4 regions of the Sphingobium sp. PNB genome follow, and region 1 is predicted to be linked to each of the others. Evidence: riboswitches for the same ligand, from Rfam matches in the RefSeq annotation. Region 1 holds a riboswitch; each other region holds the start of a gene.
What was found. A riboswitch is a leader RNA that binds a small molecule or an ion and turns the genes downstream of it on or off. The one in region 1 is predicted to bind cobalamin.
Positions count from the first base shown of each region.

Region 1 (3,201 bases):
CCTGAAACCGATGCCGATCCCGATGGCGGTGGACGCCTTGGCGATGGAATTGGGCGCATAATACCAGAAGGCGATGAGCGCGAACAGCGCCGTGGGCTGGAACCAGGTGAAGATGAACTGCTTGAGCGGTCCGCCTTCCACCCGGCCTATATTTTCCCACCCGATGATGACGGGCGCCTGCGCGCCTATCACTCTCTTGCCTACGCGAACGCCGTCCATATGCTGACCTCGAGATGCTGCCTCGTCCCTGCGGGCGTGTCCGCCTCGCCAGGCGACGAAAATGATGTTCGCAGTTCATTGAACTTCATGTCGTTTCAGCATCGGGAAGACGCGCCCAACGCGCCAGATGCGATTAAGGTATATGCCCCATAGATGCTGCCTATGCCTTTCCAACCCGGCGGCGGTGAATCATGCGCCGGCTATTCCGATCCGCACAGATGACGGCGCAGTTTCCGGAATGACGATCCGTTAGGGCGAAGGGACGACGGACCGTGGGCGGGCGATTTCCGGCTGCTCGTTTCAACGCATCTTGCCGGCTTTCAGTTTTCGCGCTCCGGGGCGGACCCGCGCCGGTTGGGCATGGTCATGGAATCGGCGTCCGGATCGTCCGATCCGCTCTCGCGCGGACCGATATGCTTTTCGAATATGAGCAGCAGGGAAAGCAGGAGCAGCGCGATCAGCGACCCTGCCAGCACGAGGACATATTGGCCGGCGCCCGCCGTGATCCCGACGGCAGCGGCCATCCACAGGCTTGCCGCCGTGGTCATGTTGCGCACATCTCCGCCGCGCACGAAGATCAGGCCGCCCGCGATGAAGCCAATGGCCTGGGCAAGGCCCTGAACGACGCGGATCGGGTCGCTGTCCTTGTGGACCTCCGCCAGTTCCAGGGCGGACAGGGTCAGCATGGCCGAACTCAGCGATACCAGCCCGTGGGTGCGCAGGCCCGCATCATGGCCGTTGCGTTCGCGCTCGAACCCCAGGGCGAGCCCCAGCAGGGTCGCGAGAAAAAGGCGGACGAGCGTGGTGCCGAGGTCGTTGGCCAACATAGCCATAATACCCGCGAGAGGCGCGCCCGTTCCCGTGAATGCGGCCGAATGGGAAAGCGGCTTCGCGCCTGCCGCTCAGCGTTCGGTGATGTCGGAACGGAGGTGCGCGATCAGGTCGTTGACCCGCATGTCGTTTTCAGCCGTGCATGCGAACAGGCGGCAGAACCAGTCCATCCATCGCGTCAGAATCGCCATGGCCCTCTCCCTATCGCCCGATAATAGCAGTTCACGCAGGTGAAGAGAAGCTTTGCCATTGCCCGGCCGAGGGGAAGTCGCGCCATTGGAGCGGGCTGGGCCGGCTTTGTTTTTTCCACCCTTGCGATTGGACGAAGGCGGCTTTATCAGCGCTGGTGCGACAGGTTCCCCGCAAGGGGATGAAAAGGGAAGTCGGGTGGAACGCCCGCGCTGCCCCTGCAACTGTAAGCGGCGAGCCATCCGGCCATCGCGCCATTGGGCCATGAAGGTCCGAGAAGGCGGCCGGAAAGCATCGACCCGCGAGCCAGGAGACCTGCCTGACGCCGTCGTTCTTCGACCGGACAGGGTGTGCCGGCCGAACGGGGGTTCCCTCGCTGAACGACAGCCATCGCCTTGCCGGTTGGACCGTGCGGGGGAAGGCCTGTCGCCTGCCTGGTGCCGGACCGTCCTCCCTTGCCCGGTTCCCGTCGGGGCACATGCCGTCGGGCGGGAGGATGTGGAATGACTGATTTGCGGAGCGATCGCTGATGCTGCGGGCCGTGGGGCCGGGGACTTCGGTCGTCGTCTGTTCGACCTGCCGCCTTTCGGCGGAACAGCGGGAGGATGCTGCCGGACGGCGGGGCGGCGCCTTGCTGGCAGAGGCGCTGCACAGGGTACGCGAAGGCGATCCCGCTTATGCGTCCGTCGCTGTTCAGGACATGCCCTGCCTCTTCGCCTGTCAGCGCCATTGCACGGTACATGTGCGCGGAACGGGCAAGATCGGCTATGTGCTGGGCGACTTCACGCCGGATGAGGAAGCCGCGCGCGCGATCCTGGATTATGCCCTGCGCCATGCCCAAAGTGACGAGGGCGTGGTGCGCTATGCGGACTGGCCCCAGGGGGTGAAGGGGCATTTCATCGTCCGGACGCCGCCCGAAGGCTTCGTCTGTTCATGATCCGGTTCGACGACCGCGCGGCCTTTGCCGCCGCGCTGGCCGACCTTCCCGCCCCGGATGCAGGCGCCACCGAATCCGCGGCGGCGCGGCAGCGGGTGCTGACGAAGCCGGCCGGTTCGCTTGGGCGGCTGGAGGAGATCGCGCTTTTCATGGCGGGTTGGCAGGGGCGGGAACGCCCCCGGGCGGAGCGCATCCGCGCCGCGATCTTCGCCGGCAATCATGGCGTGGCCGCGCGCGGGGTCAGCGCCTTCCCGGCCGAGGTCACCGCCCAGATGGTGGCGAATTTCCGTCATGGCGGCGCGGCGATCAATGCGCTGGCCCAAGCCTGCGGGGCGGAGCTGGCCGTCGTCGCGCTCGATCTGGAAAGGCCGACGGACGACATCTGCGTCGCGGCGGCCATGAGCGAGGCGGATTGCCTGAGCGCGATCAATGCGGGGGCGGTGGCGGTGGAACCGGGACTGGACCTGCTGCTGCTGGGCGAGATGGGCATTGCCAACAGCACGCCGGCGGCGGCGCTCTGCGCGCAGGCCTTTGGGGCTGCTGCGGCCCATTGGGTGGGACGCGGGACAGGCGTGGATGGCGACGGGCTGGCGCGCAAGGCCGAAGCTGTGGCGCGGGCGCTCGCCTTGCACGGGGCGCGTTGCGCCGATGCCTTCGAAACGTTGCGCCGGCTGGGCGGGCGAGAGATCGCGGCGCTGGCCGGCGCGGTGCTGGCGGCGCGGATGCTGCGCGTGCCGGTGATGCTGGACGGGTTCATCGGCTGCGCGGCGGTCGCGCCGCTGGCGAAGGACAATCCGGCGATCGTCGGGCACTGCATGGCCGCCCATATGTCGGCGGAAGCGGGGCATGAACGCCTGCTGGCCGCTCTGGCGCTGGAGCCGTTGCTGCGGCTCGACATGCGGCTGGGCGAAGGAAGCGGCGCGGCGGTCGCGGCGCAGATCGTGCGTTCCGCTCTGGCAGCGCATGGCGGCATGGCGACCTTTGCCGAAGCGGCGGTGGCAGGTGCGCTATGAACGCCTTTCCCC
Region 1 is NZ_JAINEZ010000057.1:9,444-12,644, reverse strand. It holds gene K7W03_RS17820 (sterol desaturase family protein) at 1-219, opposite strand, end outside; gene K7W03_RS17815 (MgtC/SapB family protein) at 540-1,052, opposite strand; cobalamin riboswitch at 1,387-1,577, shown strand; gene K7W03_RS17810 (DUF1636 domain-containing protein) at 1,769-2,176, shown strand; gene cobT (nicotinate-nucleotide--dimethylbenzimidazole phosphoribosyltransferase) at 2,173-3,189, shown strand; gene K7W03_RS17800 (histidine phosphatase family protein) at 3,186-3,201, shown strand, end outside.

Region 2 (3,201 bases), on a different contig from region 1:
TCGCCGCGACCACCCATGCGGTGAAGGACCATCATTTCGACGCGGTCCACGCCGCCTTCATCGAGGATGAGGCGGTTCGCGCCTTCATGGCGGAAGCCAATCCGGCCGCCCTGCGGGAGACCGCCGCCCGCCTCCACGAAGCGCTGGACCGCGCCCTTTGGAAACCCCGGTCGAACAGCGCCGCCATGCTTCTCTCCCAACTCAAGGATGCCCCGCAATGATCGAACGCACGCCCGAACAGCATGCCGAAAAGATGAAGAAGAAACAGGCCGCCCATGACAGGATCATGGCGACCAAGACGCAGGAAAAGGGCCTGCTGATCGTCCACACCGGCAAGGGCAAGGGCAAGACGACCGCCGCGCTCGGCATGGTGGTCCGCGCCATCGGCCATGGCAGGAAGGTGGGCGTCGTGCAGTTCGTGAAGGGCGCGATGACCACCGGAGAAAAACGGGTGTTCGATGCATTCCCCGACAATGTCGAATTCAAGCCGATGGGCGAAGGCTTCACCTGGAACACGCAGGACCGGACGCGGGACATTGCCCTTGCACGCGAAGCATGGGATGAGGTGAAACGCATGATCGCCGATCCGGCCTATGACATGGTCCTTGCCGATGAACTCAACATCGTCCTGCGCTACGACTATCTTCCGGTCGAAGAGGTGCTGGAGGCCGTGACCGCCAGGGGCGAAATGAAGCATGTCATCGTCACAGGCCGCAACGCGCCCGAGGCGCTGATAGAGGCGGCCGATCTCGTCACTGAAATGACCCTCGTCAAACATCCCTTCCGCAGCGGCGTGAAGGCCCAGCCGGGAATCGAATTCTGACACACACCGCCTTCGACATCGCCGCCTTCGAGGAACTGGTGCACCTGCGCCGCGACGTGCGCCATTTCCTCACCGATCCGCTGGACGAGAGCGAGGTCGAACGGCTCCTTGCCCTCGCCCATAGCGCGCCCTCTGTCGGGCTTTCGCAGCCCTGGCGTTTCGTCCGGATCGAAACGCCCGCCTTGCGCGAGGATCTTGCCGCCCATGTCGACGCGCAGGTGATCGAGGCGGGCAGTATCTATCGGGGGGAGGAAGACAGGCTGTACCGAAGCCTGAAATTGCACGGCCTGCGCGAAGCGCCGGTGCTTTTCGCGGTCTATTGCGACGAAGGCACGGAAACCGGCCACAGGCTGGGCGCGATCACCATGCCGGAGGCGCGCCGCTATAGCTGCGTGATGGCGATCCACACCCTCTGGCTGGCTGCCCGCACGCGCGGCATCGGCATGGGCTGGGTTTCGATCCTCGACCGCCCGACCGTAGACGCCCTGCTCGCCATTCCGGAAAACTGGCGCTGCCTCGGCCTGCTGTGCCTGGGCTATCCGGTGAGCGAGGAGGCGACGCCGGAACTGGAGAGGCGCGGCTGGGAACATCGCACAGACTGGCATTCCACCATTGTCACGCGCTGACGATTCCCGTCCGAAGGCCTCTTCCCTTTCCTTTCCGCCCGGCCTATGAGCGTTTTTGGAGCGGGTTCCGCCCGCTCCATCGATCGCGTCGGTGCCCCGAAGGGGCTTAAATGGGAACGCGGTGCGGGAGGAGACTCCCTAATCCGTGGCTGTCCCTGCAACTGTGAGCGGCGAGCAAGGCAAGGACGTGCGGTTCCCCCCGGGGAACGGCCAGCCACTGGAGCGATCCGGGAAGGCCCGTGCCGAAGCGACGACCCGCAAGCCAGGAGACCTGCCGAACGCAAAGGTCGCTCTAGCCATGGTCCAGGGGATGGTCACGGCTCGGTTCTCCGCACGGGCGACGAAATGCGGTTGGGGGTGAACCCTCCGGCCGTCGTTGCGACGTGGGAGGTAAGGTCCGTTGCCAGACGCGCAAAGCGCATCGTCCGCCGCCATTCGCGGCTGGTGCCCGACGGCATGGCGCCCGATGATGGCGGGCGACGGGCTGCTGGTGCGGGTCCGTCCACCGCTGGGCCGTCTGACCGTCCCCCAGGCCATCGGCCTTGCCGAAGCCGCACGTCTTCACGGCAATGGCCTTGTCGACCTCACCAACCGGGCCGCGCTCCAGCTTCGCGGCGTGACGGAACAAGGCCATGGCCCGCTGCTCCGGCACCTTGTCGCCCTGGGCCTTGCAGATCACGATCCGGCCCGCGAAGCGCGCCGCAATTTCCTGCTCGCTCCCGATTCATCGCCCGGGGATGACACGGAAAGCGTCGCGCTCAGCCTGATCGCCCACATCGATGAGCTGCCCCAGCTTCCTTCCAAGATCGGGATCGCCATAGATGCCGGGCCAGCCCCCTGTCTTGCCGCCGTCCCCGCCGATTTCCGGTTCGAGCGCAGCGAGGCGGGCAGGCTGCTGCTGCGGGTGGAGGGGCGTCCGCTGGGATCGCACACCAGCGTCGAAACGGCGGCGCGCGACCTGATTGCGCTTGCCCGCTGGTTCCTTGCCACGGGCGGGGGCGCATCGGGCCGCGCGGCCCGGCACGAAGCCCCGCTGCCGACCGCTGCCGACATCGCGCCCGCGCCGTCCCGCCCGCTGTCCCAATTGCTGGCGGAGGCATCGGGGCCTTTCCACGGCATTCCCTTCGGTCAGCTTGACGCCGACAGCCTTATCGCGCTGGCCGGGGAACCGCATGTCACGGCCCTGCGCCTCACCCCATGGCGCGGTTTGATCCTGGAGGGCGGCGCAGACAGGGCGGAGCACGCCTCCCCTGACGGCCTGCTCCGCGTCGACGCCTGCCCCGGCGCGCCCGCATGCCCGCAGGCAAGCGTCGAGACCCGCGGCCTCGCCACCCGGCTCGCGCCCCTTGTCGAAGGGTCGCTGCATGTGTCCGGCTGCGCCAAGGGCTGCGCCCGCCAAAGGCCCGCAGGGCTGGTCCTCACCGGCCGGCAGGGCCGCTTCGACCTGTCCCGCAACGCCCGCGCCGGATCGCCGCCGGAAACGACCGGCCTGACCGCCCGACAAATCCTCGCCCTTTTCGGAAGGCCCTGATGCCCCACAGCTACGAAACCGACGGAGCCGCCATCTACCGGCAGTCCTTCCGCACCATTCGCGCCGAAGCCGACCTTGCCCGCTTCTCGCCCGAGGAGGAACGCATCGCCGTCCGCATGATCCATGCGGCGGGTCTGGTCGGACTTGCTTCCCACATCCGCTTTTCGCCGTCCTTCGCCCGGGACGCCATCGCCGCGCTTCAGGCGGGCGCGCCGATCCTA
Region 2 is NZ_JAINEZ010000036.1:28,725-31,925, forward strand. It holds gene cobN (cobaltochelatase subunit CobN) at 1-221, shown strand, start outside; gene cobO (cob(I)yrinic acid a,c-diamide adenosyltransferase) at 218-823, shown strand; gene bluB (5,6-dimethylbenzimidazole synthase) at 841-1,449, shown strand; cobalamin riboswitch at 1,522-1,743, shown strand; gene K7W03_RS13675 (cobalamin biosynthesis protein CobG) at 1,916-2,980, shown strand; gene K7W03_RS13680 (precorrin-8X methylmutase) at 2,980-3,201, shown strand, end outside.
Region 2: another riboswitch for cobalamin. It lies ahead of K7W03_RS13675 (cobalamin biosynthesis protein CobG); the one in region 1 lies ahead of K7W03_RS17810 (DUF1636 domain-containing protein).

Region 3 (3,201 bases), on a different contig from region 1:
GCGGTCAGCGACAGGCCGGCGACCGGCTTCACGATGGCCAGCGCATAGACGCTGTCCATATCGGCCCGGTGGCTTTCGGTCGAGCCGAAGCCGGAGAAGTCATAGTCGGGCCGTTCATGTTCATAGCCGAAGACCATCTTCGCCTGATCGACCGGCTGATAGACGCCCTCATATTCGAAGCGCAGATTGGTGCCCGAATAGCCATAAGGGCCGAATGCGGATGTATAGTCGCGGTCCATGCGGAACCAGGTCACGGCCGCCCGGCTGGTGAGCCTGCCGTCGAACAGCGACAGGTTCAGACCGGCATAGCCGACATATTGATCGGATTTCGAGCTGTCGGCGGTGCTGTCCACCACGCCGTTGTCGGTATCCAGATCGGCATGGATATAATAGCCGCGCAGGTCGAGGCTGAGCGTATCGGTAAAGGCCAGCTTGAGCTTGGCATTGGCGGCGATATTCTCATACCCGTCCTTTTCCGTGCCGCTGGCGGCGGAGGAAATGCCGTCGGTGTTGAAATAGGCGATGCCGACGCCGCCCGAAGCGATGCCGCTGCCGCCCGAAACATCCGCCTTGGCGTTCAGCGTATTGCTGTAACCGTAATCGACCGAGGCATTGCCCGCGAAACCGGCGGCAGGCGTGCCGGTCATGATGTTGACGACGCCGCCTATGGCCTGGCTGCCATAGGCGATGGAGTTGGACCCCCTCAAAATTTCGATTCGCCGGATATTGCCGGTCAGCAGATTGCCGAAGTCGTACATGTCGCCGATGCCGCTGGTGTCGTTGACCTTGACCCCGTCGATCAGCACCAGCGTCTGCGTCGTTTCCGCCCCGCGCAACGAAACCCCGGTCACGCCGCCAAGGCTGCCGCTGCGGTTGAAGCGCACCCCCGGCGTGGTGGCCAGCAGGTCGACGACGCTGACGCTCTGGCGGGTGCGGATGGTGTCGGCGTCGATGACCGTGACCGCCTGGCCGACCTCGTCGCGCGGCTGTTCGATGCCCAGCGCGGTGACGATGATCTCATCCTCCGCCAGGGCGGGAGCGGCCGCGAGCAAGGCGGCGATGGAAATGGAAATCCTCAACATGTCTATATTCCCCCAGAGCGCCGGTGCAACATGGCTCAGGGCGTCCGCTCGCGCGGCCGGACGGGGGAAATGGCCGGCGCTCGCGCCCTCCCCCCGCACCGATGCGGCCCTGCGCCGCTTCGTCGCTCAGACGGAGAACACCGTGCCATGGCCATACCCTGGACCAAGGCAAGAGCGACCATGCGCCGGCAGGTCTCCTGGCTCGCGGGTCAATGCGGCGATGCACGCCTTCCCGGACTTGCGTCCAGTGGCCGGCCCCTGGGCCGAAGTGCATCGCGCTCACCGCTTACAGTTGCAGGGACAGCCGCGGAATAGGACGGTTTCCCGTCCGCACCGCATTCCCGTTTTCAGCCCCCTTCGGGGCACCGGCGCGATCTTCTTTTTGCGCGCGAAGGCATTGCCCCGCCCGCGTCCCGCGCCATAAGGGAAAGCGGCGGCCATGCCAAGAGGCAGCCATGGAAGGAGATTGCATGCCGTTCGCCATCAGCCCCGCCGATGTCGAGGATGCGGCGCGGGTCATCGCCCCTGCCGCCATCCGCACGCCGCTGCTGGAAAATGCGGCGCTCAACGCCCGCTGCGGCCGGCGCGTGCTGGTGAAGTTCGAAGGCGCGCAGCACAGCGGATCGTTCAAGTTCCGCGGCGCCTACAACCGGCTGGCCCGCCTGGGCGCGGCGGAGCGAAAGGCGGGGGTCGTCGCCTGGTCTTCGGGCAATCATGCGCAGGGCGTGGCCCTTGCGGCGCGGTTGCTGGGCATGGCGGCGACGATCGTGATGCCGGCCGACGCGCCCGCGATCAAGACGGCGAATACGCGGGCGCTGGGCGCCGATGTCGTGCCCTATGACCGCTTCACCCAAAGCCGGGAGGAAATCGCCACGAGGCTGGCGAACGAACGGGGCGCGGTGCTGGTGCCGTCCTTCGACGATCCCTTCATCATGGCCGGCCAGGGGACGATCGGGCTGGAGATCATGGAACAGGCCGCCGAAGCAGGGGCGGAGATCGGCCAGATCCTCGTCAATTGCGGCGGCGGCGGCATGGTGTCGGGAATCGCGACCGCCGTGAAGGCGCGCCAGCCCGGCGTGGCGATCCTGGCGGTGGAGCCGGAAGCGTTCGACGATACGGCGCGCTCGCTGGCGAGCGGCGTGCGGGAAAGCGTATCGCCCGATGCGCGGTCGATCTGCGACGCCCTGCTGTCTCCCGCGCCGGGGGCGCTGACCTTTCCCATCAACCGGGCCTATCTGTCGGGCGGCCTTGCGGTGAGCGACGATCAGGTGCGCGACGCGATGCGCTTTGCCTTTTCGGCGCTCAAGCTGGTGGTGGAGCCGGGCGGGGCCGCGTCGCTGGCGGCGATGCTGGCCGGGCTGGCTCCGGATGCCGAGGGGGCGAGCGTCGTGGTGATCTCCGGCAGCAATGTCGATCCCGACAGCTATGCCCGGATCATCGCGGGCGGCGCATGATGCGGCTGATGGGGGCGGTTCTGGCCGGCGGGCGGTCCAGCCGGTTCGGCAGCGACAAGGCGCGGGCGATGCTGGATGGGCGCAGCCTGCTGGAGCATGCGGTGGCGGCGCTGGGGCGGCAGGTCGAAACCGTGGCGGTCTGCGGCCGGCAGGTGGAGGGGATGATCGGGCTGGCGGATCGGCCGGCTGCGGACATGGGGCCGCTTGGGGGCCTGAACGCGGCGCTGCATCATGCGCGGGCGCAGGGTTATGACGCGGTGCTGACGACCGGATGCGACGTGCCCGCCTATCCGGACGGGCTGGCGGAGGCGTTGATCGGACAGGGAGCCGCCATCCTCAAGGGGCAGCAGCTGATCGGCTTCTGGCCTGCTTCGCTGGCTGGCGAGCTGGACGCGCATCTGGCGGAGGAGAATAACCGGTCGATCCGTGGCTGGCTGGAGCGGGTGGGCGCGCGGATCGTGGAGCGGCCGGAGTTCGTGCTGCCCAACATCAACCGGCCGGAGGATCTGGAGAGACTCACCCGGCCGGGTCGAGACGGTCGTCAGGCGTGAAGGCCAACATGCGCGGCGAGGTCGGCAGGCGCATGCGTCCCGGCCACCGCCTCCCCGATCAGCAGCAGGGTCGGGTCGTCGTCGCTGATCGTCCGCACCAGAAAGGCGAGCGCC
Region 3 is NZ_JAINEZ010000003.1:26,026-29,226, reverse strand. It holds gene K7W03_RS01675 (TonB-dependent receptor plug domain-containing protein) at 1-1,082, opposite strand, end outside; cobalamin riboswitch at 1,252-1,467, opposite strand; gene K7W03_RS01670 (threonine/serine dehydratase) at 1,553-2,536, shown strand; gene K7W03_RS01665 (molybdenum cofactor guanylyltransferase) at 2,536-3,087, shown strand; gene cobA (uroporphyrinogen-III C-methyltransferase) at 3,078-3,201, opposite strand, start outside.
Region 3: another riboswitch for cobalamin. It lies ahead of K7W03_RS01675 (TonB-dependent receptor plug domain-containing protein); the one in region 1 lies ahead of K7W03_RS17810 (DUF1636 domain-containing protein).

Region 4 (3,201 bases), on a different contig from region 1:
TCCTCGTCCGGGCAGGCTTCGTCGCCGCAGCCCCGCACCAGCGCGCCGTCGACGCCCACGTCCCCGAATTCGTTGATGATGAGGGCGAGGTGGCGGCCGCCCGCATGTTCGATGAGGTGACGGATCAGCGTGGTCTTGCCGGCGCCGAGAAAGCCGGTGATGACGGTGGCGGGAACCTTTTTCATGCGGGATTTCCTTGCGGTTGGTGGCTGGGGATGGGAGCGACTTCGATCTCGTCGAAGCCTTTCCAGCGATAGATGGCCCAGCTCAGCAGCCAGCAGGCGGCGAACAGGCCGATGATGATGAAGCCGAGGCTGTTGAAATGCTCGCCAAGGTCGGCGGCAAGGGTCCATACGCCGCCGCTGAGGCCGAGCTTGTCGCCCAGCAGGGCCGCTGCCTCGATCCCGCCGATGAGCAGCGCGACCAGCGCCGACACCAGCGTGATGGTGATATTGTAGTAGAGCTTGCGGATCGGCTTCACGAACGCCCACTGGTAGGCGCCCATCATCAGGGCACCGTCCGCCGTGTCGATCAGCGCCATGCCCGCCGCGAAGAGCAGGGGAAAGATGAGGACGGTCGCAACCGAAAGGCCGCTGGCGGCCTGACCGGCGGACAGGCCCAGAATGGCGACTTCGGTTGCGGTATCGAAGCCCAGGCCGAAGAGGAAGCCGAGCGGAGCCATGTGCCAGCTTCGCGTCACCAGCCGGAAAAGCGGGCGGAAGAGGCGTGCGAGCAAACCCCGGTTGCCGAGCAATATGTCCATATCTTCATCGACATAGGCTCCACCCTTTCGAACATGGTTGAACGTCCTGAGAACTGATCGGAGGATGATCAGGTTCATCGCCGCGATGGCGAAGAGGAAGGTCGCCGACACCATTGTCGCGATGGTGCCGCCGATGGCTCCCGCCGCTTCCACCCGGCTCAGCGCATTGGCGGCGACAGCGATGGCGACGGCGGCGATCAGGACGATGCCGCTATGGCCGATGGCGAACCAGAAGCCGACGGTCAGGGGCCGCTGGCCGTCCTGCATCAGCTTGCGGGTCACATTGTCGATGGCGGCGATATGATCGGCGTCCACGGCATGGCGGAGGCCCAGGCTCCAGGCCAGCAACGCCGTGCCCAGCATGACCGGATCGCCCGCGAAGATCGTGAAGGCCGCGATCCACGCCGTCAGATTGGCGGCGATGAGCCCGGCGAACATGCCGGTCGCGCGGCGGCGAAGACGGCTGGCCGGCGCCCCGGGCGATTCCGGCTCATGGGTCGATATGCTCATAGGGTCGGTACCCCGTCGGCGTCTGCGAAACCGGACGGGAGCCGCCTTCATGCCGGACGAACGCTCTTGCGCCCGGCATGCGGACAGCAGCTCCCGCTGCGTAAGCGTCGCTCAGACGGAGGACCGTGCCGTGGCCATCCCCTGGACCAAGGCAAGAGCGACCAGACGCAGGCAGGTTTCCTGGCTCGCGGGTCATAGCTTGGCGCATGGCCTTCCCAGGCCTCGCATGATTTAGCGTCCGGCCCAGTGGCTGATCCTCCGGCGCTTCCGGGGGATCGCTATGCGTCTCGCTCGCCGCTTACAGTTGCAGGGACAGCCGCGGATTCATCACCGCATTCCCTATTAAGCCCCTTGGGAGGGCACCGGCGCGATCATGAAGGTCGGTCGAAACCACCCTTCGGCGGCCATGCATAGAGGCTGGAACGGGGAATGGGAAGAGGAGGCTTGAGCAGAAGATGTTTCCTCAATTAACTCCTACAAATGACGTTCTTCCAGCAGGGTCTTCAGAAAGGCCCGGCCGGTCGGTGACAGATCCTCATGATGGATCAGCCAGAGCGCGCTCATGACCGGCACGTCGAACGGGCGGTTGATCACATTGTCGACATGCAGCCGCGCCATCGACCCGGCAATCACCGTAGGGCCGAAGCCGGCCGCGACAAGGCCCAGCAGGGTCGCGAGGCTGCGGGCTTCATGCGAGATTTTCGGGACGAACCCTGCTTCCGCGCACAGGGCCTGGAAATGCTCCGTGAACCCCGTCCCATTGGGCGCGCCGTAGAGCACCAGCGGCTCGTCGGAAAGGTCTGCGATGCGCGGCGGGGCAGGGCGCAGCGCCAGCGGATGATCGGCGCGCAGGGCCAGCACCATCTCTTCCTTGAGCAGGCATCGGGACAGCATGCCTCCGGGCAGCGCCGGCGCCTCGAAATTACGCACGATGCCAAGGTCGAGCTGACGGCTCGCCACGCTCTCCACCTGCTCGTCGCGCCCTTGTTCGCGCAGGATCAGTTCGACATCGGGATAGGTCTGGCGGAAGCGGTAGAGTGCCCGCGCCACCGGAGGCACGAAGGGGCCGGAAGTGGTGAAGCCCAGCCCCAGCCGCCCGATCTCCGCCCTTTGGGCCATGCGCGCGATCTGTGCGGCGCGGTCCGCCTGGGCAAGGGTTCGGCGCGCTTCAGGCTCGAACAGCCGGCCGGCCTCCGTCAATCGCACCCTGCGGCTGGTGCGGTCGAACAGGCGGACGCCCAGTTCCTCCTCCAGAGCACGGATCTGCTGGCTGAGCGGCGGCTGCGATATGCCGAGGCGCAGGGCGGCGCGGCCGAAATGCATCTCCTCAGCGACGCACAGAAAATAGCGGAGATGGCGAAGGTCCATGGATCATGTCGCTCAACATATCGATCATGCCATATTATATATTAGACGCAGAATGTCCAAGGGCGCATGGGCGGCTTCGAATGTGGCGGCGTCTCCCGGCTGGCCGGCGGAGATGCGCGGGCTATGCCCCCTCATTGCCGCAGCACTCCGCCATGGCCGGGGATGCCGTCGCATTCTAGGATGTGTGGAAATTCGCCTCGCCCCGAACGAAGCCCCCACGCGTCCTGGAGCATTTCCGCGCTGGCCGCCTTTCTGGCGACGGTCGGAAATGCAGCAAACGATATGCGCATTTCCTGGCGCGCTTCGTCTCTGGTATCAGGCGGCGAAAATATCTGGAGAGGTTGTATCGTCATGTGCGGCGGGGATCATCCGGCGGCGCATCCGTGGAGTCGTGAATGATCGGTATCGTCAAGGTTGCCCTGCATCGTCCGCTCACCTTCATCGTGATGGCGATCCTGATCGCGATCGCGGGGGTGCTGGCGGCGGCGCGAACGCCGGTCGACATCTTTCCCAATATCCGCATTCCCGTGGTGGCGGTCGCCTGGCAATATGCGGGCCTG
Region 4 is NZ_JAINEZ010000036.1:21,110-24,310, reverse strand. It holds gene cobW (cobalamin biosynthesis protein CobW) at 1-185, opposite strand, end outside; gene K7W03_RS13650 (HoxN/HupN/NixA family nickel/cobalt transporter) at 182-1,273, opposite strand; cobalamin riboswitch at 1,426-1,655, opposite strand; gene K7W03_RS13645 (LysR substrate-binding domain-containing protein) at 1,748-2,641, opposite strand; gene K7W03_RS13640 (efflux RND transporter permease subunit) at 3,037-3,201, shown strand, end outside.
Region 4: another riboswitch for cobalamin. It lies ahead of K7W03_RS13650 (HoxN/HupN/NixA family nickel/cobalt transporter); the one in region 1 lies ahead of K7W03_RS17810 (DUF1636 domain-containing protein).